2 regions of the Terrabacter sp. R4-6 genome follow, and region 1 is predicted to be linked to the other one. Evidence: predicted binding sites of a transcription regulator. Region 1 holds the regulator's gene; the other holds the start of a gene.
The links. The regulator LexA, encoded in region 1, represses DNA repair genes until DNA is damaged. The targets are predictions, from matches to a motif close to TCGAACANNTGTTCGA.
Positions count from the first base shown of each region.

Region 1 (15,090 bases):
CCTCATTCGGGTGGTGGCCCTCCCCAGGGCCACCACCCGAATGTCACAGTGCCTCAACCAACGACATTGCTGACCAAGCGAATGTCACTCGTGACCGAGGTCCGCATGACATTTCTTGACCGCTGACATCAGCTGCAGCCGCTGGTGCTTCCGCAGCCCTCGCAGACGTAGCAGGAGCCGGCGGGACGCATCTTCGTGCCGCAGGTCATGCAGATCGGCGCGTCGGCGGTGATGCCACCGAACTTCTCGAGCAGCTCGGCCGAGCTGTGCACGTCGTTCGAGATCTCGCGGGCCGAGGCCGCGCCGGCACCCGACTTGACCTCGGCGGCCGCGGCCGGGGACTCGGCCTGGACCTCCTCGGCCTTGTGCTCGGCCTTCTTCGAGACCGGCGCCGACTGCTGGAGCGACTCGAGCTCGTCCTCGAGGTCCTCGTCGGACTCGTCGGACTCGGTGGCCTCGTAGGAGCCGGTCTCGACCTGGCGGGCCCGCTCCGACGCCGTGTGGATGCCCATGAAGGAGCGCGTGTCGAAGTCGAGGTAGTCGAGCGCGAGGCGGCGGAAGACGTAGTCCATGATCGACTGCGCCATGCGCACGTCCGGGTCGTCCGTCAGGCCGGCCGGCTCGAAGCGGAGGTTCGTGAACTTCTCCACGAACGTCTCGAGCGGCACGCCGTACTGCAGGCCGATCGACACCGCGATCGAGAAGGCGTCCATCACGCCGGCCAGGGTCGAGCCCTGCTTGCCGAACTTGAGGAAGATCTCGCCGAGCTGCTGGTCGTCGTAGGTGCCGGCCGTGAGGTAGCCCTCAGCCCCACCGACGGCGAACGACGTCGTCTGCGAGGTGCGGCGCTTGGGCAGGCGGCGACGGACCGGGCGGTACTCGATGACCTTCTCGACCTTGACCTCGGCAGCAGCAGCGTCAGCAGCGGCCTTGTTGTCCTTGGCCGTCGAGCCACCGTCGGACAGCGGCTGACCGACCTTGCAGTTGTCGCGGTAGATGGCGAGCGCCTTGATGCCGAGCTTCCAGCCCTGCATGTAGACGTCCTGGATCTCCTCGACCGTGGCCGTCTCGGGCAGGTTGACCGTCTTGGAGATGGCACCGGAGAGGAACGGCTGCGTCGCGGCCATCATGCGCACGTGGCCCATGGCCGAGATCGAGCGCGCACCCATCGCGGTGTCGAAGACCTCATAGTGCTCGGGCTTGAGCCCGGGGGCGTCGATGACGTGGCCCTTGTCGGCGATGTACTCGACGATCGCCTCGACGGTCTCGCCGGTGTAGCCCATCTTGCGCAGCGCGCGCGGGATCGTCAGGTTGACGATCTGCATCGAGCCGCCACCGACGAGCTTCTTGAACTTCACGAGCGAGAAGTCCGGCTCGATGCCGGTCGTGTCGCAGTCCATCATGAAGCCGATGGTGCCGGTCGGGGCCAGCACCGACGCCTGGGCGTTGCGGTAGCCGTGCTTCTCACCGAGCTTGACGACGTCGTCCCACGCCTTCGTCGCGAGCTTGTGGACGTCGGAGTCCATCGTGTCGAGCGTCTTGATGTTGTCGTTGGCGGCCTGGTGCTTGCGCATGACCCGCTTGTGCGCGTCCGCGTTGCGGGCGTAGCCGGCGTAGGCGCCGACGACCGAGGCCATCTCGGCGGAGCGCTTGTAGGCGGCACCCGTGAGCAGCGACGTGATCGAGGCAGCGAGCGCGCGGCCACCCTCGGAGTCGTAGCCGTGGCCGGTCGCCATGAGGAGCGCACCGAGGTTGGCGTAACCGATGCCGAGCTGGCGGTAGTTGCGCGTGGTCTCGCCGATCGGCTCGGTCGGGAAGTCCGCGAAGCAGATCGAGATGTCCATCGCCGTGATGACGAGCTCGACGACCTTCTGGAAGGTGACGGCGTCGAACGTGTCGTCGTCGCGCAGGAACTTCAGCAGGTTGAGCGAGGCGAGGTTGCACGAGGAGTTGTCGAGCGACATGTACTCCGAGCACGGGTTGGACGCGGTGATGCGGCCCGTCTCGGGGTTGGTGTGCCACGCGTTGATCGTGTCGTCGTACTGGATGCCCGGGTCGGCGCACTCCCACGCGGCCTTGGCGATCTTGCCGAAGAGCTCGCGGGCGTCGACGGTGTCGATGACCGAGCCGTCGCCGCGCGAGCGCAGCCCGAACTCCGTGCCGTCCTCGACGGCCTTCATGAACTCGTCGTTGACGCGGACCGAGTTGTTGGCGTTCTGGTACTGGACGGAGACGATGTCCTTGCCGCCGAGGTCCATGTCGAAGCCGGCGTCACGCAGGGCGCGGATCTTGTCCTCCTCGCGCGCCTTCGTCTCGACGAACTCCTCGATGTCGGGGTGGTCGACGTCGAGCACGACCATCTTGGCTGCACGACGCGTGGCGCCGCCCGACTTGATGGTGCCGGCGGACGCGTCGGCGCCGCGCATGAAGGACACCGGACCCGAGGCCGTGCCCCCGGAGGAGAGCAGCTCCTTGGAGGAGCGGATGCGGGAGAGGTTGAGGCCGGCGCCGGAGCCGCCCTGGAAGATCTTCCCCTCCTCCTTGTACCAGTTGAGGATCGAGTCCATCGAGTCGTCGACGGCGAGGATGAAGCAGGCGGAGACCTGCTGGGGGCTCTTGGTGCCGACGTTGAACCACACGGGCGAGTTGAACGAGAAGACCTGGTGCAGCAGGGCGTGGGTCAGCTCGTGCTCGAAGATCTCGGCGTCGTCGGGCGCGGCGAAGTAGCCATTGCTCTTGCCGGCGGCGACGTAGGTCAGCACGACGCGGTCGATGAGCTGCTTGAGCGAGACCTCACGGGCAGCCGTGCCGACGGCGCCGCGGAAGTACTTGGTGGTGACGATGGTGCTGGCGTTGACCGACCAGAAGTCGGGGAACTCGACCCCGCGCTGCTCGAAGATCGTCTCGCCCGTCTTCCAGTTCTGCTGGACGACGTCGCGCTTCTCCCACGTGACCTCGTCGTACGGGTGCACGCCGGGCGTGGTGTAGATGCGCTCGATCTTGACGCCCTTGGCGCCTGCCTTCGAGCGTGAGCTGCGGTTACCGATCTCCGTCATGTCGTGCGGCCTCCCTGACCGAATCTGCTGCTGGTTTAAGTGTTGCGTGGGCCACCGACAGTGCGGGGCCCCGGACGTGCTGTGGAGGGTGGTTACCGCTGGACGTCGAGCCGGGACGGAGCGGTGGGCTCCTCCCCCAGCGCGTCGTGCTCGGCTCGGAGGAGCGCGATGGCTCCCTCGAAGTCCTCGAGGCTCTCCCACGCCTGGTAGACGCTGGCGAACCTGAGGTACGCGACCTCGTCGAGCTCGCGGAGCGGTTCGAGGACGGCCATGCCGACCTCGTGCGCCTCGATCTCGGCGTTTCCCTGCGACCGGATCGTCTCCTCGACCTTCTGGGCGAGAAGGGCCAGGTCGTCCTCGCTGACGGGCCGCCCCTGGCATGACTTGCGCACGCCGGAGAGGACCTTGGCCCGACTGAACGGCTCGGAGGCCCCCGACCGCTTGATCACGTTGAGGCTCGAGGTCTCGAGCGTCGTGAAGCGGCGGTTGCACTCGGGGCACTGGCGCCGACGCCTGATGCAGGCGCCGTCGTCGGTCGTGCGTGAGTCGATGACCCGCGAGTCGGTGTGGCGACAGAACGGACAGTGCACGTCTGGTCACCTTCCCTTCCCCGAGACCCAGTCGTTCAACGGTTCCAGGCCCTCCCGTATGCCGCCTCGAGCCCGGCCCGCACCCGCCCGGTGTTCGTGGGACCGGTCGGGCCTTGGGGACGGATCTGGGGATGACGTGGGGATGACCTGTGCGTAACCCCCGCTTGCCTGGGGACTACATGTGGATGTCTTACATCTGTGTAACTACTAGATGTAGGGGTAACTGTAGGCATGGTGTGACCCCGATCGCAAGCACGTCAGCGCGGTCCGGCGCGTCGCGCCCCTGACCTGCACAAACGTCACTCCAGTCCCAGCCCTCCCGGCGCGTCGCGAGACGTCGACCCCCAACATCTAGGGGTGGACCATGCCCTCCACTCCCCCATCTGCGGGTCCACGAGCGTATGCCGTCCCGCCGCGATCGCGGTCAGCGACCCCTGCGCGCCCGGAAGTCCCACCCGGCCCGGCGGACCGGGCGCGGGCGCGACCCGCGCCGCGGGCGCGTCAGCGGGCTGCGTCCTCGCCGACCTGTGCCTCGAGCTGGCGAACGCGGGACACGAGGCCCTTGAGAAGCAGCACGGCGGTGTGCGGGTGCTGGTCGATGAGGTCGGTGAACGCGGCCGGCGACAGCCGGAAGGCGGTGAGGCCCTCGGGCCCGCTCGTGACGGTGGCCGTGCGCCCCGACCCGTCGATGAGGGACATCTCCCCGAAGTAGTCGCCCTTCGCCAGCGAGCCAACGGCACGACCGTCGACGTCGACGTCGGCCGAGCCGTCGAGCAGCATCACCATGCCGGCGTCGCGGTCGCCCTGCTTGACCATCGGCACACCGGGGCTGACCTTGACGGTGGAGCCGCGGGCGATCACCTCCTCGACGAGGTCGTCCGGCAGCTCGCAGAAGAGCTCGACCGCGCACAGAGAGTCCTTCAGGCTCATGCTTGCCTCCCACACCCGGGCCCGCCACACGGGCCAGCCCTTCGACGGTAGCCCTCCGGGGCACGCGTGGGGTCCGCATTCGACGAAGATCCGTGGAGGCTCAGGGGTCGGTCAGCGTAGCCGCGCGATGCCCGGCCGCGTCGCGAACCACAGGCAGAGCACCGACATGGCGGCACCGTAGACACTGGCGGCCGTGAGGACGGAGGTGGCGGCCGCGAGCGCACCGAAGGCCGGGATCGCGAGCGGCACCAGCGCCATGTCGCCGAGGCTCGAGACCGACGAGACGCGTCCGAGGTGGCTCGGCGCGATGGTGCGCTGGTAGGTGCCGGACAGCCAGACCGACGCCGCGCCGGCCGCGACGCCGACGAGGAGCATCGACACCAGCAGGACGGCGCGCGAGCCGACGCCGGTCCCCGCGATGCACACGCCCTGCCCGACGAGGACGGCGAAGCCGGCGCGGGCCGGGCGGGCCACGCGCCACCGGATCCCGAGGACGCTCCCCGAGATCGCGCCGACCGCGAACGCGGCCTCGGCGGCGCCGAGCCAGGCCGGGCCCCACCCCGAGCCGCTGACACGCAGGGCGATCCCGAGGGCGATGACCGGCGAGACGAAGACGTTGAGGGCCGCGAGCCCGAGCACGAGAAGCCGGGCCGACTCGTCCCGACGCAGGTATGCCGCCCCGTCCCTCAGGCTGGCCGTCCACGACGAGAGGGGCACCCGAGGCATCCGGAAGCGTGGACGCACCACGACCGCGAGGACGGCGGCGACCGCGAGGAAGGTGACGGCATTCGCGAGCATGGCCCCGGCGGGGCCGAACGCGGCCACGGCCACGCCCCCGGCCGGGGCGCCCAGCAGGCGCGCGACGCGTCCCCCGATCTGGTTCCAGCCACTCACGGTCGCGAGGTCGGCGGGCCGCACGAGCTGGCGGGCGAGCGTGGCCCCCGCCGGCAGGGTGAGCCCCGTGGCGGTGCCGAGCAGGACACCCATCGTGACGAGGAGCGGTGCGCCCTTGACTCCGGCGGCCCACGCGGCTGCGCCGCCGAGCAGCACCACCGCCTGGGCGAGCCGGCCCGTCACGAGGATGCGACGGGTGTCCCACCGGTCGGCGATGACCCCGCCGAGGAGGACGAACACGGCCTGCGGCAGCGTCTCGGCCCCGAGGACGACGCCGGCCATCGCCGGGGACAGCGTGTGCACCGCGGTCCAGGCCAGCGCCACCGTCCACACGGCGTCGCCGAACCACGAGAGCGCCATCGAGCCCACCCAGGTCTGCACCATCCGGTCGCGGGTGACGGGCGGAGGTGCGGCGCCGAGGAGGGTCGGCTCGGCCGGCTGCGGGTCCGCGGCCGCGCGCGCGGTGAGGGTGGTCGTGGCGTCGGTGCGGTCGCTCACGGCTTCACCGGCCCGCTCGGGAAGACGCGCGCTGCGACGCGGACCGGGAGGCGCTCGGCGTCCGGGCGCGCCTGCGCGTCGGCACGGCACTCCTCGCTCCACTCGACGACGAGGTCGGTGAGCCGGCGACTCAGCTCGCCCATCTGGTCGACCGTGGCGGTGACGAGCGTGTCGGACGCGACCGACGCGTGCCGCACGTCGGGCGGGGCGGACTCGCCCTCGGCCAGCCACCGCTGGACCGCCCGCACGTGGTGGCGGAAGTTCTCGGCCTCCGCCGCCCCGGCGATCCGTCGCGCCACGGTCCCCTCGCCGTAGTCCGTGGCGTCCCACGAGAGCTGCCGAGGACGACTGCGCCACCAGCTCTCCCGGGTGTCCCGGGCCAGCTCCGGCGCCGGTTCGACGAAGCCGTAGCGGTGCAGCGTCCCGAGGTGGTGGCTCACCGAACCGGCCGCGAGGCCCGTGCGCTGTGCCAGCCGCCCGACGGTCGCCGGGCCCTCGACGGCCAGCAGCTCGCACAGCCATCGGCGCGTCGGGTGGTGGAAGGCCGTGAGCACGTCGAGCAGGGCGTTGCCCCTCTCGCTGCCGAGCTCGTCGCCGTCAGACGGACGAGTGGCGGTGTGGCGTTCGGAGGCGGTGCGACGTGGCATGCGACCCACCCTCAGGGTCCGCGGCCACGTTGCACAAGACTTCTTGTATAACTGGGTGGGCGTCGCCGACCACGAGACATGGCGGGGTGGGTTCTTGCCCTCGAGCGCCTCCATGACAGAGTCTGCCTATCGTGACAAACCGGACATCATCACCAGACGTCCTCGACCCCGCCCAGCGACGCGAGGACGCGTTGGCGGGCTACGACGTGCTCGGCAACGCGCCCGAGCGCGAGCTGCAGGCCCTGGTCGACATCGCGGCACAGGTGTGCGCCGTCCCCCGGGCGGCGATCAACCTCATCACTGCGACGCACCAGCAGCAGATCGCCACCACCGGCTTCGCCGCCTCGATCTGTGCCCGCGAGGACTCGATGTGCGCCGCCGTGCTCGAGCACACCGACCGGGTCGTCGTCCCGGACGCCAGCCTCGACGCCAGGTTCCGCGAGAACCCTTTCGTGACAGGCATCCTCGGCACCGTCCGCTTCTACGCGTCAGCACCACTGACCACACCGGACGGCGTCATCATCGGTCGCCTCTGCGTCTTCGACTCCCAACCCCGTGAGCTCGACGAGTCGCAGGAGGAGGCCCTCGTCGCCATCGCCGAGCGCGTCGTCGACGTCCTCGAGCTGCGCCTGCGCACCCGGGAGCTCGAGGACTCGCTCGCCGCACTCACCGAGACGAGGGACGAGCTCCACCGTTCCAACGAGGCCCTCTCGGTCTTTGCCGGACAGGTGAGCCACGACCTGCGCACCCCGCTCACCGCGATCATGGCGAGCACCGAGATGCTGGGCCAGCAGCCCGCGGTCGCTGCGGACGAGTGGTCCGAGCGTCTCGTCGCCACGGCCTTCCGTTCCGCGACACGCATGGCCGGCATGATCGAGCAGATCCTCGCCCACGCCAGGGTCGGGGCCGAGCTGCACCGCAGCGACACCGATCTCGACGGCGTCCTCTCCTCGGTGCTCGAGGACCTCGCCCCGACGCTCAGCGCCCGGTCGGCCACCGTCACGGCCGGCGCCCTCCCGACGCTGCCCGCGGACGGGCAGCAGCTCTACTCGGTGCTGCTCAACCTCGTGTCCAACGCCGTGAAGTACGCCCGGCCCGGTGTCGCTCCCCTCGTCGAGATCTCGTCGACGCGGGTCGACGGTTCATGGCGTGTCTCGGTGCGTGACAACGGGATCGGCATCTCGGCTGCCGACCGTGACCGCGTCTTCGGTCTCTTCAACCGGGTCGAGACCTCCGTCGACGGCAGCGGCATCGGCCTGGCCACGGTCAAGCGCATCATCGAGGCCCACGGCGGGTCGATCGGGATCAGCTCGGTGGACGGCCCTGGGACCGACGTGTGGTTCGAGCTCCCGGCGGAGCTGCCGGGCCGGGACGGTCAGGACCAGCCGGACGGCACCCGCGCGGACTGACCGGACGGCGCGCCCGGGTGAGCACGACGAGCGCGACGACGGCGGCCAAGGGGGCCCGCACGTCCATGAGGAGCACGTGCAGGACCGTGGCGACGTAGGCCCAGACCGCGGATCCGTCGTCGAGGGCCTCGCCCACGGCGAACGCCCCCGAGCGTGCGGCGTCGTCGAGCAGTACGGCCCCCGCGTGGGCCGCGGCGCCACCGATGGACGCGAGACCCGCCCACCGCAGTCGCGTCAGCACCGACCTCGTCGTCCGGGCCGCCCCCGTCCCGCCCGACGCCAGGAGCGGACCGGCTGTGCCGCCGCCGGCGGCCGCTCCAGAGTCGACCCGTGGCCGCAACCCCGGCCGGGACAGTGCGACGGCGAGGACGACCCCGAAGCCGACGACGCCCAGCAGTGCGCGGGGCGAGAGCGCGTACAGGGCCCCGTCTCCGGCAGCGGTCCCGCCGTCGATGACCCAGCCCACCGCGACGTAGGGCAGCGTCTGGAGCGCGACGAGCCACCCGCACGCCCAGAGGACGAGGCGATCTCGGCGGATCGCGACAGCCAGCGCCTCGAGGTCGCGGGTCGGGCCGTCGGCGACGGTCCTCACGGGACGAGCCTCGGCCAGCGCATCGGGTCGGTCCCCAGACTCGGGCCGGTCGTCGTGCACGCTCGTTCGTCGGCGCCCTGGAGCACCCGCAGGTCGGGACGACCCGCCGCGACGGCGACGAGGTTGCGCGCACTGTCGGTGCCGGCCCGGAGGTAGTCGGAGTGGCCTCCCGACGTGCGGCCCGTGTCGACGAAGTCGGATCGCGAGTGGAGCCAGTGGTTGCACCCCGTCCCGGACAGCTTCAGGGCGAAGGTCGAGAGCCGGGTCGCGCCGGAGACGTCAGCCGCCGACGTGCCGTGCACCAGCCAGCCGTAGCTGAAGACGTCGTCTCCCACCGCGCCGAGGACGTTGAGGGACCCGGGCTTGAGAGCCGTGCGGGCGACGTCGCTGAACGGCAGACCCGGCACACCGAAGACCGCGACGTCGTCGACAGCGCTCGTGCGCAGCGCGGCGTAGCCGGCCAGGGTCCCGCCGTAGGAGTGGGCCCAGAACGTCTGGTGGGCCGGTCGTTCCCGAGCCGCCTCGACGCCGGTGACGAAGTCGGACAAGGCACCGGCGTTGTCGCGGGCGAGCTTGGCGCTGAGGACGTTCCGGTCGACGGAGGTGACGATCTCGTGGACCTGCGGCGCGTCGTAGCCCATCCACGTCACGACCGCGACGTCCTCGCCGCGCGCCACCTCGCGGGCCTCCGAGCGCATCCGCACGAAGGTCTCGTCGTAACGACGCAGGTCGGCGCCGACCATGGTCGAGAGCCCACCGACGAAGGTGACGACGTGCTCGGCCCGGTCGACGTCGCCGACCGCGACGACCGCCTTGACGTCGGGCCCGGTCGCGTCGACGAGGAGCAGGCGCCGCTGTCCGCCGTCGCGCCGTGACAGCACGTCGCGCACCGCCTGCAGGGCCGCGACGTGCTCGGCCGAGCGGGTGCGCTCGGCGGCATTGCTCACGGACGCCCGAGCCTGCGCCTCACGAGCACGGGCCCGGGCTGCCTGCTCCGCTCGGGCCAGCAGGGTGAGGTTGGCCTCGTGGCGAGCGGCGGCGGGCACCCCGTCGCGGGGACCCACCCACTCCGGACGATCGCGGACGACGCGGCGCCGCTCCTCGTCGGTCAGGGACCGCCACCAGGCGGCGGAGGCGAACACCTCGCCGCCGGGTCCACCGGCCGCCGACTGCTCCGCCGGTGGGGGTGGCAGCGGCGCCGGGAGCACATGGGCAGCGGTCCCCGGCGGCGCGGTAGAGCCACGAGCCGCGGTCAGCAGTGCCCGCCACAGCTCGTCGTCGGTCTCGAACGCCGATCGTCGGGCCTGCGTCAGGCAGGCGTGCACCTCCACCCTCAGCAGCTCGTCGAGCCGGGCCCGGTGCGCCTCGCCCGCAGGGTCTCCGAGCGAGGCGCGCACCGGCAGGAAGAGGCGACCCTCACCGTCGACCCAGGCACCCTCGTCGGCGGCCCGCCGGTCGGCGCGACCGACGAGGTCGAGCGCGGACTGGAGGCGTGACGCGGCGTGCCCGACGGCGTGACCCGTCGCGGCGATGCTCCCCGCGAGCCTCCCGAGCCCGGCGACGACGAGACCGTAGCGGTCGACTGCTGCCGACGAGGCGGCACCGGACCACCGGGGAGCAGCCGAGCGACGCCAGAGCACGAGCTCGGCCAGACCGAGCACCCGGCACCGGCGCTCCTCGAGACGCCGACTCAGCTCGACCAGGGACTGCGGCCGGCAGGCGCGCAGGTCACCGACCGTCATCATCAGCGACGCGCTCGAACCGGTCCCGCCCGGGCTCCCCGGGCTCCCCGGGCTCATCGGGCGCCACCGGGCGACCGCACGGCCAGACGCGCCGCCTGCTCGACCGCGTCATAGGTGTCGGCCGCGGCGGCGAGGCAGCGACCCAGCTCGCGCAGCTCCCAGCGCATCCCGGCCAGCCGCGCCTCCCAGGCCGCCGCCACCTGACCGAGGCCCGAGGCGACACGACCCCCGGGCACCGCCGCGCCCAACGGCCGCAGCTCGGCGGCGATCTCCAGCCGTTGCACCCGCGCCAGCACCTCACCGATCGAGGTGGCGTCGTCGCGCAGCGCGTCGGTGTCCACGTCGTAGCGCATCCCCTGCTCCCTTCCCGAGGCAGCAACGCTAGGCCGGGCCCGGGACGGCGGGAGCCCGTCATCCACGGGACCGCGGTCGAGCCCGGTCGCGCGGGCGACCTTGCGCCACAAGGACGGCGCCACGGCCAGGGGTGGGGACAGCAGGACGCCGCACCCCCGGTCAGGGGTGCGGCGTCCGGGGCAGGAACGGCGGGGTCGAAGCGCCGCTACCGCCAGCCGCTGAAGGTGGAGCCAACGCGGCGGATCAGGAGGGCCGGGACCGGCGCAGCCGAGCACACGGCATACGACACGGGACGGGCCCTGGACGGGCTGGACGGGTCAGCGACCCGGGACGACGAGCTGCTGGCCGCTGTGGATCGCTGTGGTGCTGAGGGCGTTGGCGATCTGGAGCTCGACGACGCCCTCGGCCGTGGTCAGCTCGGGAAGCTCGCGGGCGGCGATGCCCGACAGGGTCTGGCCGGACTGGACCGTGATCGTGCGTGGCTCGCCCGTGGCCGACGCGAGCTGGCCCGCCAGGCCGACACCGAGGACGGAGACGACGCCCGCGACGAGGAGCGTGACGACGAGGCGGCCGAAACGCGTCAGGCGCATCGGCGGCCTCGCGGCACGGGCCGCACGCGCGGCCTCGGGCCCGGTGGGGACGAGGACGAGGCGAGGCCGGCCGGTCGACTGCGACCGCGCGGGCTCCTCGGTGTGCGGCTGACGAACGGCCTCGAGGACGATGGCGCTCATGGTGACCTCCCCTTGCTCCTGAACTGGCGAACACATGTTCGATAGAACGTCTGTACGAGTTGTAGCACGGATGTTCGACGAAGTCGAGACACGCATCGAACAGGTGTTTGGCAACTGTGTTCGAACTGCGTAGTCTTTCCTCACACCACAGACCTCACCAGCCACCACTGACACTGGCCCCACACCCAGCGTCACGACGCGGTCTGACGAGCCGACGAAGGGGACACCATGGGCGTGACCGAGCTTCCCGATCGCGAGACCGGCGACGGTCTCACCGTCCGCCAGCGGCGGGTGCTCGAGGTCATCCGCAACTCCGTCGACCGGCGCGGCTACCCGCCGAGCATGCGCGAGATCGGCGACGCCGTCGGCCTCGCCAGCCCCTCGAGCGTCTCGCACCAGCTCAACGCCCTCGTCGCCAAGGGCTACCTGCGCCGCGACCCGAACCGGCCGCGGGCCCTCGAGGTCGTCTCGCCCGACGCGAAGGCCGAGGAGCTCGGCTACCGCGGGGGCGACGCCACCGCGCCGCGTCCGCGCGGCGACCACTACGACACGGAGACCGACTCGGGCGATGCCCGCCCCGAGGCGTCGTACGTGCCGGTGCTCGGCCAGATCGCGGCCGGTGTGCCGATCACGGCCGAGGAGGTCGTCGAGGACGTCTTCCCGCTGCCCAAGCAGCTCGTCGGCGAGGGCGACCTCTTCCTCCTCAAGGTCAACGGCGACTCGATGGTCGAGGCCGCGATCTGCGACGGTGACTGGGTCGTCGTGCGCCAGCAGCAGCACGCCGAGAACGGCGACGTCGTGGCCGCGATGCTCGACAACGAGGCCACGGTCAAGACGTTCAAGCGCACCGACGGGCACGTGTGGCTCATGCCGCACAACCCCGACTTCTCGCCCATCGACGGCGACCACGCGACGATCCTCGGCAAGGTGACGGCGGTCCTGCGCCGGCTCTGACAGCGCCCGCTCCCCCACCGACGACGATGCCGTCGGCGCCCTCCGCGCCGACGGCATCGTCGCGTCCCGGGAGGCGTATCGGGTGAGGCGGCGACAGACTCTGACCCGTGAGCCCTGCGAAGGAGACCGCCATGGCACCTGGCCGCACCCGCGACGTCGTCCTCACCTACCGCTACCTGCGCGGCGCGATGATCGCGCTGCTGCTCATGCTGCTGCTCTCGGTCGGCTACCAGTGGTGGTGGGAGACCGACCACTCGTGCTGGCTCGGCTCGATCAGCGCGTACTACTACACGCCGGCGCGGACCGTCTTCGTCGGCTCGCTCTGCGCGCTCGGGGCCAGCCTCATCGCCTACAAGGGCCACTCGCCCGAGGAGGACGTGCTGCTCAACTTCTCGGGCTTCATGGCCTTCGTTGTCGCCATGGTGCCGACGGTGCCGGACGGACGGTGCGGGCCGAACGCGTACACCCAGACCCCGGCCGAGATCGCCGCGGCCGTGCGCAACAACATCTGGTCGCTCGTCATCGTCGCCGTGCTCGCGGCCCTGGTGGCCGCCTGGCTCAAGCGGGGCGCGATGACGCGCGACCCGTCCGAGCGGCCCACGGTGCGCTCGGTGGTCGTCTCCGTCGTGTGCGGTGCGGTCCTGCTCGGTGAGCTGACCCTCTTCCTCGTGCTGCGCGACCGCTTCATCGCGCTGAGCCACGGCGTCGCCGCGGGCACCATGGTGGCCGGGGTCATCGCCGTGATGGTCCTCAGCGCGCTGAGGGCCGAGGAGCGGCACCGGGGCGCAGCCGGGGCCGCGGGGGCGAGCGGGACCGCCTACAAGCGCATCTACATCGCCATCGCGGTCGCCCTGGCCGTCGCCCTCGGGGTGACGGTGCTGACGGCCCTGACGGTGAGCGGCTTCGACCACCTCGTCCTCATCGCCGAGGTCATCATCATCGTGCTCTTCGCGGCGTACTGGGGCGTGCAGACCAAGGAGCTCTGGGACTTGCGCGAGGCCGACGGCGCCGAAGCGCGGTCGGCCCGGTCGGTGGCCGAGTAGCCCTCAGGACAAAGGCGGTTCGTCGCCCAGGGCACCGAGCCACCAGGTGCCTGCATCGCCGTGCTCGACGGCCTCGGCCGGCGTCAGCGTCGCGGTGACCCGTAGCCACGACTCGGCCCGGCCGAGCCGACCGAGCCGCAGCGCGGACGGCAGCGCCGCCCGCAGCTCACCGGCCGGGACGACGTCGCCCCAGACCTCGAGCGCGGCGTCCCCCACCCGCCGCAGCCGGGGATCGTCGGGGGTGGTCTCGAAGCGGTGGAGCAGCACGTTGAGCGGGACGAAGAGCGCCGAGAGCGGGTGCGCGAGCAGGGCGTCGCCGAAGTCGAAGAAGCGCATCCCGTCCGCCGTCGCGAAGACGTTGCTGGCGTGGAGGTCGTTGTGCACGAGGCTCTCGGGCAGGCCGAGTGCCTGGACGTCCTCGGCCCACGCCGTGACCGCGGGGAGCAGGGCGCGCAATCGGTGCGCGACGTCGCCGGACATGCGGCGCGGGTCGTCCGTGGGCAGCCCCGTCAGGGACGCGACCCGCGCCTCGACGTACGCCGCCGCCTCGGCCGGGCACAAGCTCGTGACGCCCGCAGCGACGAGGTCTGACCCGTGGCCGACGAGGTCACGTTGGAGGCGCATCGCCTCTGCGGCGACTCGGCACCAGGCATCGACGTCATCGTCGTCGACCGTCTCGGCGAGGACGGGACCCTGGTCGGGGACGAGGTGCAGAGCCCGCTCGAGGTCGACCGCGACGACCGGGACGACCCGGCGGGGCGAGAGCCGGTCGAGCACGACGAGCAGCGCCGCCTCGAACGACTGGTGGTCGCAGTTCTGCTTGGCCCAGTAGGTGGCGCCGTTCGACGCGACCGCGCGCCACACCGTCGACCACGGACGCTGGTGCACCGCCTCGAGCGACACGAGGTCGGCGCCGAGACCGCCCAGGACCCCACCGACCCAGTCGCGCAGCTCGCCCTCGAACGCGGCCGAGGTCCAGCGGACGGACGGCCCGGGCCCGGACTCCGGGAGGGCGGCATACCAAGGAAGCTCAGTGCCCGAGAGCATCACGCAGCTCCGTCAGGGTCGTGCCGAGAGGCGCGTGGAGGCGCAGGGTGGCCTCGGCGTCGCCGCGCGTCGCCGAGCGGGTGACGATCGCGACGGGCACGTCGCGCTGGTGCGCGCGACGGACGAAGCGGTAGCCGCTCATGACCGACAGCGACGACCCGAGGACGAGGACGGCGCCGGCACCCTCGACGAGCGAGAAGCAGTGCTCCACCACCGCCTTGGGCACCGACTCGCCGAAGAAGACGACGTCGGGCTTGACGGTGTCGTGGCCGCAGACGAGGCAGCGCGGGGCGTGGAAGGACTCGACGAGCGCGTCGGCGAGCACGATGTCTCCGTCGGGACGCACCTGCTCCCCCCACTGCGAGCCCACCGCGTGCGCCGCCTCGGCGAAGCGGTCCATGAAACCGGGGTTGGCCTCGGTCATCCTCTCGTGCAAGCCGATTCGGGAGGTGTACTCACCGCACGTGAGGCAGACCGCGCGCTCGAGCGACCCGTGCAGCTCGATGACGTCGGTGGCGCCCGACGCCTGGTGCAGGCCGTCGACGTTCTGGGTGATGATCGGCCCGACGTAGCCCGCGCGCTGGAGGTCGGTGACGACGCGGT
Region 1 covers NZ_CP197224.1:4,113,348-4,128,437, reverse strand. Annotated here, with positions in the region: gene ACSSS0_RS19160 (vitamin B12-dependent ribonucleotide reductase) at 129-3,056, opposite strand; gene nrdR (transcriptional regulator NrdR) at 3,149-3,646, opposite strand; gene ACSSS0_RS19150 (Crp/Fnr family transcriptional regulator) at 4,148-4,576, opposite strand; gene ACSSS0_RS19145 (MFS transporter) at 4,688-5,968, opposite strand; gene ACSSS0_RS19140 (ArsR/SmtB family transcription factor) at 5,965-6,615, opposite strand; gene ACSSS0_RS19135 (sensor histidine kinase) at 6,747-8,024, shown strand; gene ACSSS0_RS19130 (hypothetical protein) at 7,921-8,616, opposite strand; gene ACSSS0_RS19125 (alpha/beta hydrolase) at 8,613-10,361, opposite strand; gene ACSSS0_RS19120 (hypothetical protein) at 10,412-10,711, opposite strand; gene ACSSS0_RS19115 (LysM peptidoglycan-binding domain-containing protein) at 11,030-11,443, opposite strand; gene lexA (transcriptional repressor LexA) at 11,672-12,397, shown strand; gene ACSSS0_RS19105 (hypothetical protein) at 12,505-13,440, shown strand; gene ACSSS0_RS19100 (phosphotransferase) at 13,444-14,487, opposite strand; gene ACSSS0_RS19095 (Sir2 family NAD-dependent protein deacetylase) at 14,471-15,090, opposite strand, start outside.

Region 2 (15,090 bases), 300 kb from region 1:
CGTCGGAGCAGTCGAGCAGGATCTGCAGCTGCATGGCGACGACGGCGACGATCGGGCCGACGAGGCCGCCGAACGGGATGGCCAGCGCGCCGACGAGGCCGGTGAGGATCATCAGCCAGGTCACGCCGTTGGGCGAGATGTGCGTCGGCAGGAGGGCGCGCGTCGCGTAGATCGAGAGGTGACGGATGTAGAGCGCGCCGGCCCAGTGCTCCGCGTTGTAGCGGGCGATGTGCTCGGGCGGCTGGGCGACGGCCTTGAGCTCGGCGATGCTCGGGCGGTCGTTCGTCGGGTCGTGCGTCACGAGGAGCCATCCTGCCGTGTCGCCGGGCTCGACGCCGCATCGGCCGGCGCCCCGATGACCGCGCGCCACGCGCGGGCCGACTCCGCGGCATACGCACCGAGGAGCAGGACGGCGCCGACGAGCAGCGGCACGGCGGGGCGGTCGGTGAAGCCGCCGATGACGGCGAGGACGACGACGCGACCCTCGACGCCGAGGGTGGCGCGCACCAGGGAGAGCGGCGTGCCGCGGCCGGTCTCGCGCAGCCGGTAGACGTTGTCGTAGACGTGCCAGCACACGGCGGCGAGCCAGGCGTAGGCGGCCGCGCGCGCGACGGGGTCCCCGCCGGCGGCGAGGAGCAGCGCCGCCGCCTCGACGGCGACGAGCAGGCCGGGCACCTGCCAGGCGAGCCTGCTCCGGCCGGTCGGTCGCGGCAGCACGGCGAGGTCGACGAGGTGCGGCAGCGTGGGGTCCGGCTGGTCGGCGCGGAAGCGGTCTCGCCCGGTCAGGGCCTTGCCGAGACGTCCCACCTGGGTCCAGGCGAACGCGAGGGCCGACGCGATCCCGAGCGCCCACAGCAGGAAGGCGGGGCTGAAGACGAGGAGCCCGACCGACATGACGAGGTAGCGCTCGGCGATGGGCAGGTGCAGCACCTGCTTGACGTCGCGGACGACGCGGGCGCGGCCCCTCGGGGCGGGCGGCACGTCGGTGCGAGCTCCCTGCGCTCCCCCGTCGCCCGGCACGTCGAGTGCCCGTGGCACGACCGGGCGGGCCGACAGGGCACGGTGGCGCATCGCGTAGGCGAAGTCCTCGGCGTGCCGGGCCGCGAGGAGGGTCAGGACGACGATGGCGAGCCACCACAGGTCGTCGCCGCGGCGCGCTGCGACCCAGGCGACCGCCGCCACGAGGGTGAACTCCTTGATGCGGTCGCTGACCGCGTCGAGCCACCCCCCGAGCGGGCTGTAGCGACGGGTGAACCGGGCGATCTCGCCGTCGACGCAGTCGACGACGAGCGACGCCTGGAGCAGCACGGCGGCGAGCACCCACGTCCAGCGCGTGTCGACGGCCGCGAGACCGCACGCCATGAGGCCGAGGAAGAGGCTGACGAAGGTGACGACGTTGGGCGTCCAGCCGCGCCCGAGGCCGTATGCCGTGAGGCGCCGTGAGAGCGGACGGATCGCGTGCGTCGAGAAGACCCCGTCGTTGCCGCGCGACGCGGCCCGGAGTCGCTGCTGCCACGCGGACCCGGCGGCACCCGGACGCTGCTCGTGCCCGCGCTCGACGGTGACGTGGGCCAGGGGCAGGGCGGCGACCGGGACCGTGGCGTCGCGGACCACGGCCAGGAGCGCCAGGTCGAGGGGCTGCATGCCGGGCTCCCGCGCCGACTCGCTCGTCGCCGCCGCGCGCAGGACCTCACCCGCCCGGGCCCGGTGGGCTGCGGCGACGCGGAGGATCCCGGCGGCATAGGTCGTCGGTCCGCTGACGACGTGACGCACGGTCCCCACGGAGGTGACCCGCCGGGACACCGGGTCGACACGCACGGGGGTGAACCCACCCGGTGCCTCGTCGGACCCGTCGCCGCGCAGGTCGGTGACCGGGCCGTCGACGACCGCCGCCGAGGTCACGTCGCGCGGGCCGTCCAGGACGTCGAGGAGGGCCACGGGGCTGATCCGCAGGTCGTGGCTGACGAGGACGAGCGGGACGTCTGCCGACCTCGCGGCCGCGTCCGCCGCGGCCGCGAGGGCCGAGGAGACGTCGTGCCCGTCGCTCGGGCCGGTGAGGTCGGTGAGGCCGAAGGGCTCGAGCGACTCGAGCAGGTCGGTCACCGGGGCACCGCCGAGCACGACGAGGTCACCACCGGACGACCGGCCGTGCACGGCCCGGGCACGAGCGTCGCCGACGAGCGGGCGCTCGTCGAGTCTCACGAAGCGGCGTCCGCGTCGGCGTCGGCGTTGTACTGGGCGATCACCTCGTCGATGGGGCCGTCGTCCTTGAGCTCGCCCGCGCGCAGGTAGAGGCCGCGCTCGGAGAAGCGGCGCAGGTCGTGCTCGCTGTGCGACACGAGGAAGAGGGTCTTGCCGCCCGACAGCATGTTCTCCATGCGCTGGTAGCACTTCTCGCGGAACGTGCGGTCACCGACGGCGAGCACCTCGTCGACGAGGACGACCGGCTGGTCGAGCGTCGTGATGAGCGCGAAGGCGATGCGCACCTGCATGCCGGACGAGAAGTGCCGGAAGGGCATGTCCATGCCCGCCTGCACCTGGGGTCCGGCGAAGTCGACGATCTCGTCGTAGCGGGCGTCGATGTCGCGCTTGGTCAGGCCGTGGAGGCCGGCCGCGAGGTACACGTTCTCGCGCGCGCTGAGGTCTCCGAGGAAGCCACCCGTCAGCTCGATGAGTGGGGCCACCCCGCCACGGATCTTGGCATGGCCCTCGTCCGGGAGCATGACGCCGGCGATCATCTTGAGCAGCGTGCTCTTGCCGCTGCCGTTGCCGCCGACGAGACCCACGGCCTCACCCTTGTTGACGTCGAAGGAGATGTTGCGCAGGGCCCAGAACGTCTCGTTGGTCGCCCCGGACCTGCCCTTGAAGACCATCTCGCGCAGCGACATCCGCCGCCGCCGCGAACGGTAGAACTCGATTCCCAGGTCTCGGACCTCGATCACCGGCTTGGCCATCAGATCTCCTTGAGCACGGCCGGCTCGAGCCGCTTGAACACGAACGCCCCGGCGAGGAGCAGGACGACGGTGAGGACGCACGCCGACGCGACCGAGAGCAGGTTCATCTCACCCTTGAAGAAGCCGGACCGGAAGAGCTCGAGGATGCCGCTCATCGGGTTGAGAGCGAGGACGGTGCGCAGGGTCGGCGGTGCCATGTCGGCGCTGTAGAGGACCGGTGTCGCGTAGAACGCGAGCCGCAGCACGATGCGCACGACGCGCGCCATGTCGGTGACGAGCACCGTGACGGGCGCGAGGATCATGCCGATCCCGACGGACAGCAGGAAGGTCAGCAGGAGGGCGACCGGGATGAAGACGAGCGTCCAGTGCAGCTTCGTCTGGCCGGTGGCCACGTAGTAGATCGTGAACGCGATGATGACGGGGAGCGTGAGGATGAACTCGATGCCCTTGGCCAGGACGACCCGCACGACCCACAGCTCGCGGGGCAGGTTCGCCGAGCGCACGAGCTTCGACTCGGACAGCAGCGCCCTGGAGGTCTCCGACATGTTGGAGGCGAACCACTGCCAGAGGAAGAGGCCGGTCACGAGGTGGAGGAAGTAGGGCTGGTTGCCGCTCGTGCGCGCCGTGAAGATCACGGTGAAGACGACGAAGTAGACGAGGGCCATGAGCAGGGGGTCGAGCACGGTCCAGATGTAGCCGAGCACGCTGCCGGCGTAGCGGACCCGCAGGTCACGCTCGACCAGGGTGCGCAGCACTTGGCGTTTGGCCATCAGGCCTCGGAACTGGGACACGCCGATCATGCGCGCAGACCACCTTCTCCTTCGTGCTCGGGGGCCCTCTGCATCCAGGGCCGGGCTGGGCGATCCCCTGCCCGATCCTCGCCGAAGTCTAGGGGTGCTCGCCGTGTGCCGCGTCCAGGCCCGCGCGGGGCGCGTGGCGGGGCACGGTCAGGACGGACTCAGGTCTGGTGCACCATCCGGTCGACCCGCGCGTCGATGAGCTCGGTCGCGGCCTGCACGAAGCGCTGTGTCGCCGCGCCCGGGCTGGTGTCGCCGAAGTAGTGACGCACGACCTCGGCACGCGAGTCCTCGGGGGCCGACATCGCGTCGTCGAGGATGCTGACGATCTCGCGGGCGCGGTCGACCTCGACCATGGGCACGCTCGTGTTGAGCCGGGTCGGCTCGACGTCCGCGAGCGGGCTCGCGGGACGCGTCAGCACGAGCGGCTTCCCCGTGGCGAGCCAGTCGAGGGCGACGGCGGAGATGTCGGTGACGCACGCGTCGAGGCGGGCCAGGTGCCAGCCGAAGGCCGTCTCCGTGTCGACGAGGTGCCCGGCCGTCGGGTCGGCGTGGTTGGCCTCCGCGACGAGGCGGGCCAGGTGGGTGGACGCCGTGCCGTATGCCGGGTCGAACGTCCCGGAGCGCGGGTGCGGTCGGTAGACGACACGGAACCTGCGGTCGGCGAGCAGGCTGGTCAGCAGCGCCGCGCCGTGGCTGGCGATCGACCCGTAGGCCATGCTCTGGCGGTCGCCCTCCCAGGTCGGGGCGTAGAGGACCGTAGTGCGCCCGTCGTCGGGCAGCTGCGGCGCCTCGTAGGTCACGTCCGCCTGGGGCCGACCGATCTCGACCGCCCGCGTGGCGACGTCGAACTCGACGAGCGCCCCGCGGAGGCGCTCCGCGGCGGCCGGTCCGGCGATGAACACCCGGTCGTAGGCCTTGAGCTGGTTCGAGGCCATGTAGGACTTGTCGCTCTCGCCGTGGCTCACGAACACGTGGGCCGGGTCGGCGAAGCGGAGCATCTGGAAGTTGCGGACGTTCTGGTTGACGTAGAGCACGAGCCCGATCTCGTGTCCCGCCATGAAGGCCTCGATGTCGGTGACGCGCGGGCCGTGCACGACGGGGAGCGGGCACTCGTCGAGCAGCAGGCTCGTCGTCTCGGGCATGCGCGAGATGACGACCACGGGCTGCGTCTTGGCGAGCTCCTGCAGCGGGGCGTACCACTGCCGGATCTGGTAGAGGTTCACCGGGTCGTCGGAGAAGTAGACGGCGCACCGGAACGGGGCGTCGGCGCCCGGCTCGAGGCCGGATCGCTGCAGGCGCTCGGAGAGCCTGCGCTTGGCCAGCTGGCGGCGAACGACCTGTTGGCCCAGCTGCACCAGCAGCTTCGCGTTGTCGAGCACGATCGACGTCCCTTTCCGATGCGGTGTCGTGAGGTGAGGTCGGGCGGTGGCGCCCTGGGTCAGCGCTTGAGGCGGCTCGGGCTCGTCAGGAACCCTATGCCCCACGACCAGTGCATCGTCGCCAGGACGACCGGCGTCACCGCTCGGGTCGCGGGTGACTCTCCCCTGCTGATGGCGAGGCCTCCTGCGGTCACGCCCGCGGCATACGCCGCCGGGACGAGCCAGGCAGGCGCCCAGACGAAGCCGGCGATCGTGGCCACCGTGGTGACACCGACCATGGTCGGTGGTGCGAGGTAACGCGGGTTGATGGTGCCCTCGTGGTGACGGGCGACGACGCGGCGCCAGCGTCCGTAGTGGAAGTACTGCTTGGCCAGGGCCTGGACGGACGCACGAGGGCGGTAGGTGACCTTGAGCGCCGGGGTGAACCACACCTTGCCGCCCGTCTCGCGGATGCGGTGGTTCATCTCCCAGTCCTGGGCCCGGGCGAAGTGCGGGTCGTAGCCACCGACCCGCTCGAGGGCTGCGCGGCGGAAGACTCCGAGGTAGACGGTGTCGGCGTCACCGGCCTCACCACCGGTGTGGAAGCGTGCGCTGCCGACGCCGAGCGGGCTGCGCATCGCTGCGGCCACGGCGCGTTCGAAGGGCGACGTCCCCTGGGCGTCCATGATCCCGCCGACGTTGTCGGCGCCGACCCGCAGCAGCTCACCGACCGCGACGCTGATGTAGTCGTCGGGGATCTCGGCGTGGCCGTCGACGCGGACGATGACCTCACCGGTGCTGGCGCCGATCGCGGCGTTGAGCGCGTCGGGCGTGCGACCGGTCGGGTTGGCCACGACCCGCACGCGGGCATCGGCTGCGGCCAGCTCGGCGGCGACCTCGTCGGTGCGGTCCGTCGACGGCCCGAGCGCGAGGACGACCTCGAGAGGTCCGGGGTAGTCCTGCGCGAGGATCATCGCGACGGCGTCGCGAAGGTGCCTCTCCTCGTTGAGGATCGGCATGATGACGCTGACCGTGGGCTGGGGGTCCGGCTGGGGGTCAGGACTCAGGTCCACAGGCGTCCTTCTCGTCGTCGGGTGTCATGGCGCGATGGCCCGGCCTCCCCGCGCGAGCGGCGCCCAGCCTACTTGAGGACCTGGCGGGCCATGACCAGGCGCTGGACCTGGTTGGTGCCCTCGTAGATCTGGGTGATCTTCGCGTCACGCATCATCCGCTCGAGCGGGAAGTCGCTCGTGTAGCCCGCCCCGCCGAGCAGCTGCACGGCATCGGTCGTGATCTTCATCGCGACGTCGGAGGCGTAGCACTTGGCGGCTGCGCCGAAGAAGGTGAGGTCCTTGTCGCCACGCTCGGACTTGGCGGCCGCGACGTAGACCATCTGACGGGCGGCCTCGAGCTCCATCGCCATGTCGGCGAGCATGAACTGGATGCCCTGGAAGTCGGCGATGCGCGTGCCGAACTGCTTGCGCTCCTTGACGTAGGCGACCGCCTGGTCGAGGGCGCCCTGGGCGATGCCGACGGCCTGGGCCCCGATGGTGACGCGCGTGTGGTCGAGCGTGCGGAGGGCGATCTTGAGGCCGTCGCCGACCTCGCCGACGACGCGGTCGCCGGGGATCCGCACGCCGTCGAAGATCAGCTCACGGGTGGGGCTGCCCTTGATGCCGAGCTTGCGCTCCTTCTCACCGAACGTGAAGCCCTCGTCGGACTTCTCGACGACGAACGCCGTGACGTTGCCGCCGCGGGGTCCGTCGGGGTCGGTGACGGCGAGCACGGTGTAGTACTCCGACACACCGGCGTTGGTGATCCACGACTTCTGGCCGTTCAGCACCCAGCCGTCGCCGTCCTGGCGGGCACGGCACTTCATCGCGGCCGTGTCGGAGCCGGCCTCGCGCTCGGACAGGCCGTAGGAGAAGGTCGTCTCGCCCTTGGCGAGCGGCGGCAGGTAGCGGGCCTTGACGTCGTCACTGGCGGCGAGGATGAGCGGCAGCGACCCGAGCTTGTTGACGGCCGGGATGAGGGACGCGGAGGCGTCGACGCGCGCGACCTCCTCGATGACGATGCACGTCGCGAGGGCGTCGGCCCCGACACCGTCGTACTCCTCGGGCACGTGGGGGGCGAAGAAGTCGGACGCGACGAGGGCGTCGTGCGCCTCCTGGGGGTAGCGCGCCTCCTCGTCGACGGCCGCGGCGTACGGGGCGATCTTGTCCTCGGCGACCGCGCGGACGGCCTCCCTCAGGGCCTCGTGGTCCTCGCTGGTCCGGAACAGGTCGAAGTCGGCATTCGTGCTCACGGATCGTGATCCTACTCGCGAGTTCGGTTTAGTAGGACGTCCTCGTGATTCACGCCACGGAGGCTTCGACCGGGTCAGAAGGGCGGCGACTCGTCGTCGGTCGCGGAAGGGGTCTGCGGGGTCGGGCTCTGGAGGCGTCGTGCGTCGGGAGGGTCCGGTGGGGAGACGCCGGCGCGCCAGTTCTTGGGGTGGGTGGTGTAGCTGCGGCCGGTGAGGGTGGTCCAGGTGAGGCCGTGGTCGGTGTCGGGTGCGGAGGTCCAGGTGCCGGTGGTCTTGAGGTTGTGGTGGAGGCGGTGTTTGGCGTGGAGGTTGTCGGTGCTGGTGGGTCCGGTGGGCCAGGGGGTCTCGTGGTCGAGGTCGCAGCGGGTGGCGGGGACGTGGCAGCCGGGTCCGCGGCAGGTGCCGTCGACGGCTTGGACGTGCTCGAGGACGGCTTGGGTGGGGCGGTAGGTGCGGGTCGGTCGGGTGAGGGCTCGGCCGGTGCGCAGGTCGACGGGCAGGGTGGCCCAGACGGAGCCGGGTCGGGTGATGATCTCGCGGGCGTGGGTGGCGGTGACCCAGCCGTGGCCGGGCAGCTCGCACGCGGTGTCGGACTGTCCGGTGGCGACCTCGAAGGGCACGACGATCCACGCCAGCGATGCCGCCTGACCAGCGGCCGCGTGGGCGGGAGCGGGCTCGGTGGTGCCCGATCCGCGCAGGAGGGCGTCGGTGGCGAGGTCGGCGCGGAGCTGGTCGAGGCTGCGCGGGTCGCCCGCGACGCGCAGTCCCCGTGCGCTGGTGTCGAGGCGGTCCATGACCGCGGCGACGGACGCGGCGTCGGTGGTGACGGTCAGACAGCCCATCCCGTCGTCGGTGACCCGGCCGAACACCCCGCGTCGGGCCCGGGCGTGCGCGTGCCGCTCGGCGCTGCCCCGGGCATCGACCGAGGCGACCGCGCGCCGCAGCCGGGCGGTGAAGGTGCGCTGCGGGACGGGCTGACCGTCCCGGGACGGGGCGAGCACCGCGTCCGTGACGATGGCGAGGTCCGCGTCCGGGAGCGGGCCGGTCTCGGAGGCGACCTGCAGCACCCGGTGCAGCGAGGTCGCCCCGGCGCGGAGCGCGCCGAGCAGCGCCCGGTGCCGTCGCGGGCGGGTGGCCACCGCGAGCCGGCGGCCGACCTCACCGGTGCCGACGCCGGTCGCGAGCGCGATCTCCTCGGTGACGACCCGCTCGGGAGAGACCCGCGCGGACACCCGGGCGGCGGCACCGGCGGGCAGGGCCTGGATCTGCTGGGCCTCGATGGTGGCCAGTGCGCCGTACGCGGCGAGCAGGTCGGCCTCGAGGCGGGCCTTGGCGACCTCGAGCGCCTGGATCTCGGCGAGCACCCGCTCCCCGGCCCGCGCCAGCCCCTCCAGCGCCGCCGCCGCTCGGGCCCGCCCGCGCCCCGCGCGCAGCCGCTCCAGGACGGGGTCGAGGACGGGGTCGAGGGTGCGCGCCCAGTGGTCCGGGTCGGAGGACCATCGGGCACGCAGCACCGGCCAGGGCCCTCCGGAGCGCGCGCCGGGCGGCTCGACCGGTGACGGGGTGAACGGCACGGTGAGCCTCCTCTCGATGGTCCTTGCCTCTCCCTCGATGAGAACACGTGTTCGAACGACTCGCAAGACCCGCTGGCACATCTGTGGACAACGAACTCCTCTGCCCTGCAAGCGATCCCACCCGAGCCGGCACTTCCCAACACGCGCCAGGCGCCCACGCCGGTGACGACGCGTCCACGATGAGGACACGCCCTCCCACGTGGCGGACACGCATACGTAGACTCGCCGGTAGGTCATGAGCGCCAGCGACAAGCCCCGGCTCGCTGGCCGGCAACCCTCCAACCGCGGTGGGGTGCCCCGGGTGAGGACCTGGCCCGTCGACGCCACCCGGCGCGCGGGCAAGCGCGGAGAGCCTCTCTCCCGCACCGACCCGTCGGTGCACGGGGCCCGGTGACACGGGACCCCGGTCAGCGACACGACCCAGGAAGAGCAGGACGACCGATGACCGAGCCCAACTGGTCCTTCGAGACCAAGCAGATCCACGCCGGCCAGGCCCCTGACAGCGCCACCGGAGCGCGCGCGCTGCCGATCTACCAGACGACGAGCTACGTCTTCAACGACACCGACCACGCCGCGAACCTCTTCGGGCTCAAGGAGTTCGGCAACATCTACACCCGCCTGATGAACCCGACGACCGACGTCGTCGAGCAGCGCATCGCGGCGCTCGAGGGTGGCGTCGGCGCCCTGCTCGTCGCCTCGGGCCAGGCGGCCGAGACCCTCGCCGTGCTCAACATCGCGGAGGCCGGCGACCACGTCGTCGTCTCCCCCAGCCTCTACGGCGGCACCTTCAACCTCTTCAAGCACACGCTGCCCAAGTTCGGCATCGAGGTCGGCTTCGTCGAGGACCCGACGTCGATCGACTCGTGGCGCGCTGCCATCCGGCCCAACACGAAGCTCCTCTTCGGCGAGACCATCGCCAACCCCAAGAGCGAGATCCTCGACATCGAGGCCGTCGCGGCCCTCGCGCACGAGCACGGGGTCCCGCTCGTCGTCGACAACACCGTCGCGACGCCCTACCTCATCCGCCCGATCGAGTGGGGAGCCGACGTCGTCGTGCACTCCGCGACGAAGTACCTCGGCGGCCACGGCACCTCGATCGCCGGTGTCATCGTCGACGCGGGCAGCTTCGACTTCGGAGCCGACCCGGAGAAGTTCCCCAACTACAACACGCCGGAGGAGAGCTACCACGGGCTCGTCTTCGCCCGCGACCTCGGCGTCGGCAGCACCCTCGGGGCCAACCTCGCCTTCATCCTCAAGGCGCGCGTCCAGCTGCTGCGCGACCTCGGCCCCGCCGCGTCGCCCTTCAACGCGTTCCTCATCGCCCAGGGCATCGAGACGCTGTCGCTGCGCATCGAGCGCCACCTCGAGAACGCCCACAAGGTCGCAGCCTTCCTCCAAGGGCACGACCAAGTCGAGAAGGTCGTGTGGGCGTCCTTGCCGGACAGTCCTTTCCACGCCCTGGCGGAGAAGTACACGCCGCGCGGCGCGGGTGCCGTGCTCTCCTTCGAGATCGCGGGCGGCCTCGAGGCGGGCAAGAAGTTCGTCGAGGCGCTGACCCTGCACAGCCACGTCGCCAACATCGGTGACGTGCGCTCGCTCGTCATCCACCCCGCGTCGACGACGCACTCCCAGGGCCCCGACGAGGACCGTCTGGCCGCCGGCGTGACCCCGGGCCTCGTGCGCCTCTCGGTCGGCATCGAGCACATCGACGACATCGTCGCCGACCTCGAGCAGGGCTTCACGGCCGCCAAGGCCTGAGGCACCGACGGGCCGGGCCCGATATCGGGCTGAAGCGGATCGGCATGGCTGGCACGATGGCAGCCATGCCGATCCGCTACCCCGCCCCGCTGCGCCCCGGCGACCGGATCGGCGTCACGTCGCCGAGCTCCGGCGTGTCCGATGCCCTCTGGGGACGGTTCGCGTATGCCGTCCAGTCCCTCCGCGACCGTGGCTTCGACGTCGTCGTGGGCGAGCTCAACCACGCGCCCAGCCACGTCAGCGGGCCGCGCGAGGCACGTGCCGCCGAGCTGATGTCGATGCTCCTCGACCCGAGCATCCGTGCGGTCGTCCCGCCGTGGGGCGGTGAGACCGGCATCGACCTGCTCGACCTGCTCGACCTCGACGCGGTCGCCGCCACCGAACCGACGTGGTGCGTCGGCTTCTCCGACACCTCGACGTGGCTGACCCCACTCACCCTCACCACGGGCATCGCGACGATCCACGGGCAGAACCTCATGGACACCCCGTACGCCCTGCCGGACGGCATACTCCACTGGGTCGACGTCGCGGGCACCGCGGGCGGGGACGAGCTGCGCCAGCACTCCCCCGGCCGGCACCGCTCCGGCGGCTGGGACGACTACGCCGACGACCCGACGGTGTCCGAGATGACGCTCGACGGCCGTGGCACGTGGACGCGGATCGACCCGGGCCACGAGGACGAGCCGGTCACGTTCTCCGGGCGTCTCGTCGCGGGCTGCGTCGAGACGGTGAGCTTCCTCGCGGGCGGGCGCTTCGCCGACATCGGCGCCTTCACCCGCGACCACGCGCCCGAGGGCACCGTCGTGCTGCTCGACATCGCCGAATGGAGCTCCTACGACATCTGCCGAGCCCTGCACGCCATGCGCCTGAGCGGCTGGTTCGACGCCGCCAACGGCGTGCTCGTATCGCGCACCAGCGCACCCGAGCCGCACGGTTTCACCCAGCACGCCGCCGTCGTCGACGCCCTCGGCATGCTCGGCGTGCCGATCGTCGCCGACGTCGAGTGCGGCCACGTGGCCCCGTTCCTCGCCCTCGTGCAGGGCGCGACGACGACGGTCGTCCAGGACGGCGGCACGCACACCGTCACGCAGCGCCTCGACTGAAGGCCGGTCCGCGGTGACGGGTACGCTCGCCGCGTCATGGAGAAGCACCTGGTCGGGTCCGAGCTCGAGGTCGTCGCCGCCGAGGTGACGGGCGACGCGCCCGTCGCTCCGGACGAGCGCCCGCACGACGGCGGGGCCGCAGGTCGCGTGCTGCACGACGTCTTCGGCTTCAGCTCGTTCCGCGGCGCCCAGCAGGCGATCGTCGACCGCGTCGTGACGGGTCACGACACGGTCGTCCTCATGCCCACCGGTGGCGGCAAGTCGCTGTGCTACCAGCTGCCCGCGCTCGTGCGGCCCGGCGTCGGCATCGTCGTCTCGCCGCTCATCGCGCTCATGCACGACCAGGTCGAGGCCCTGCGCCTGCTCGGTGTGCGGGCGGCCTTCTGGAACTCCACGTCGTCCGCCGAGGAGTCCGACGCCGTCCGCCGCGACGTGCGTGAGGGCCGCCTCGACCTGCTCTACGTCGCGCCCGAGCGCCTGCTCATGCCCTCCTTCCTGCGTCTGCTCGACGACGCGGCCACCGGAGCCGGCATCGCGCTCTTCGCCATCGACGAGGCGCACTGCGTGTCGCAGTGGGGCCACGACTTCCGGCCGGAGTACCTCCGCATCGCCGAGGTCACCGCACGCTTCCCCGGGGTGCCGCGCATCGCGCTGACCGCCACCGCCGACGCGCTCACCCGCAGCGAGATCCACCAGCGGCTGCGCCTGGACGGCGCCGCCGAGTTCGTCTCGAGCTTCGACCGGCCCAACATCCGCTACGTCGTCGAGGAGAAGAGCGACGCGCGCGCCCAGCTGCTGCGCTTCCTCGAGAGCGGCAACGACGGTGCGAGCTTCCGCGGCTCCGCCGGCATCGTCTACTGCCAGTCACGCAAGCGCACCGACGAGATCTCGGCGTTCCTGCGCCAGCAGGGCTACGACGCGATCGCCTATCACGCCGGCCTGCCCAGCGAGGCGAGGGCCGCCGCCCAGCAACGGTTCCGTCGTGACGAAGGCGTCATCGTCGTGGCCACCATCGCCTTCGGGATGGGCATCGACAAGCCCGACGTGCGCTTCGTCGCGCACGTCGACCTCCCGAAGAGCCTCGAGGGCTACTACCAGGAGACCGGTCGGGCGGGCCGCGACGGCGAGCCGGCGGTGGCGTGGATGGCCTACGGCCTCGCCGACGCCGTGCAACAGCGCTCGTTCATCACGAGATCCGACGGCAGTGCCGAGCACCAGCGCGTCGACTCGATGAAGCTCGACGCCATGCTGGGCTACGCCGAGGCCTCCACGTGCCGCCGGCGGCTGCTGCTGGCGTACTTCGACGAGGAGTCAGGCGACTGCGGCAACTGCGACACCTGCATGGAGCCGCCCCAGATGTGGGACGCCACCGTGCCCGCGCAGAAGGTGCTCTCGGCCGTGATCCGCACCGGTCAGCGCTTCGGCGCCGGGCACGTCATCGACGTGCTGCTCGGCAAGCGCACCGACAAGATCGCGAGCTGGGGGCACGACCAGCTGCCGACCTTCGGGGTGGGCAGCGACCTCGCCGACCGGGAGTGGCGCTCGGTCATCCGCCAGCTCGTCGCGCGCTCGGTGCTCGTCCCCGACCCGGGTCGGATGGGTGCTCTCACCATCACGGAGGCGGCCCGTCCGATCCTCGACGGAGCGGAGAAGGTCGAGCTGCGTCGGCTCTCGGCCGCGCCGGCACGCAGCCGTTCGTCGTCGGGCTCACGCTCGGCCGGGTCCGGGTCTGGAGCCGCGACTGGGGCCGGAGCCAGCCCTGCCGACCGGGCGCTCTTCGAGCTGCTGCGCACCGAGCGGCGGGCGATCGCCGACGCCGAAGGCGTGCCGGCCTACGTCGTGCTGCCCGACCGCACGCTGTGGGAGCTGGTGAGGGCACGACCGGGCAGCACCGCCGCGCTGCTCACGGTCAACGGCATCGGGCCGGTCAAGGCGGAGAAGTACGGCGCCGCGTTCCTGGACCTGCTGGCCGAGCACACCGGCTGAGCGATCCCGGGGTTCAGCCGACGACCTCGTCGACGAAGCACCAGCGCCACGCCTCACCCGGCTCGATGGAGCGCATCACGGGGTGCTGCGTCTCGTGGAAGTGCGCGGTGGCGTGCTTCATCTCGGAGGAGTCGCAGCAGCCGACGTGCCCGCACTGGAGGCACAGACGCAGGTGCACCCACGTCGTGCCGTCGCGCAGGCACTCCTCGCACCCCTCCGGCGTGCGCGGCTCGACGCACGTGTCGGTCTCCTGCAGGTGCTCGCACGGGGCTTCGATCGTGTCCACGGGCAACATCTCACTCTCTGCCAGGCGGCTCTCCTGGTCGTCGATGCGGTCGAGCATGGTCTCTTCGAGGTCGAGGGTGCTGAGGACGACACGGAGCACGACGTGGTCGGCTCGCCCCTCGTCGCGCAGCCGGAGGACCTCGTCGCGCTCGGCCTGCAGCATCTGCATCCGGGCCCGTCGGTAGCGGACGCTCGGCGTCTCGTCGTCGTTGCCGCTGCGCGGTCCGAGGCGCTCCCACATCTGGTTGAGCCGGTCCTCGGAACGGGACCGCAGCATCTCCCGCGTCGCCTCGTCGACGTCGTCCATCCGGTCGAGCACGTCGAGGCCGGACCGCGTCGCGGCCTGCAGCACCGTGGCCGCTTGGAGCGCGTCCTCGCGGGGGTCGGGTCCGCGCACGTCGAGCCAGCGGGCCAGGGCAGGCAGCGTCGTGCCCTGGATGAGCAGCGTGCCGATGGTGACGACGACCGCGATGAGGACGAGCACCTTCTGGTGCGGCGTCTCCGGGGGCAGCAGCAGGGCCGCGGCGAGCGTCACCACACCACGCATGCCGGCCCACGACAGGACGACGGTGTGCGTCCACGGGGCATGGGCCTCGATGCGGAACACGCGTGTGCTGAGGAAGCGGAACGGCACGATCCAGAGCGGCCGCAGGACCAGCACCGCGACGAGCGTGCCGACCGCGGCGAGCGTGATCTGCCCGGCCGACAGGCTCGAGGTGCGGACGTCGGCGATGACGTAGAAGACCTGCAGGCCGATGAGCAGGAAGACGGCGTTCTCGAGGAGGAACTGGATCGAGGTCCAGTTGATCCGCTCGCTGAGGCGCGAGGCGCCGGTCTGGGTGCGAGGCGACTTGTGGCCGAGGACGAGACCGGCCGTGACGACGGCGATGACCCCGGAGGCGTGCAGCTCCTCCGCCGGGACGTACGCCGCGAAGGGCACCATGAACGACAGCACCGTGTCGAAGGC
Region 2 covers NZ_CP197224.1:3,816,219-3,831,308, reverse strand. Annotated here, with positions in the region: gene ACSSS0_RS17795 (CDP-alcohol phosphatidyltransferase family protein) at 1-301, opposite strand, end outside; gene ACSSS0_RS17790 (CDP-alcohol phosphatidyltransferase family protein) at 298-2,202, opposite strand; gene ACSSS0_RS17785 (ABC transporter ATP-binding protein) at 2,199-2,954, opposite strand; gene ACSSS0_RS17780 (ABC transporter permease) at 2,954-3,724, opposite strand; gene ACSSS0_RS17775 (CDP-glycerol glycerophosphotransferase family protein) at 3,913-5,133, opposite strand; gene ACSSS0_RS17770 (glycosyltransferase family 2 protein) at 5,193-6,185, opposite strand; gene ACSSS0_RS17765 (acyl-CoA dehydrogenase family protein) at 6,254-7,417, opposite strand; gene ACSSS0_RS17760 (HNH endonuclease signature motif containing protein) at 7,492-8,991, opposite strand; SAM riboswitch class IV at 9,223-9,342, shown strand; gene ACSSS0_RS17755 (bifunctional o-acetylhomoserine/o-acetylserine sulfhydrylase) at 9,433-10,749, shown strand; gene ACSSS0_RS17750 (LD-carboxypeptidase) at 10,794-11,852, shown strand; gene recQ (DNA helicase RecQ) at 11,889-13,838, shown strand; gene ACSSS0_RS17740 (Na+/H+ antiporter) at 13,852-15,090, opposite strand, start outside.
Region 2: a site for LexA is predicted at 9,031-9,046, ahead of ACSSS0_RS17760 (HNH endonuclease signature motif containing protein). Genes of this name have one in related genera too.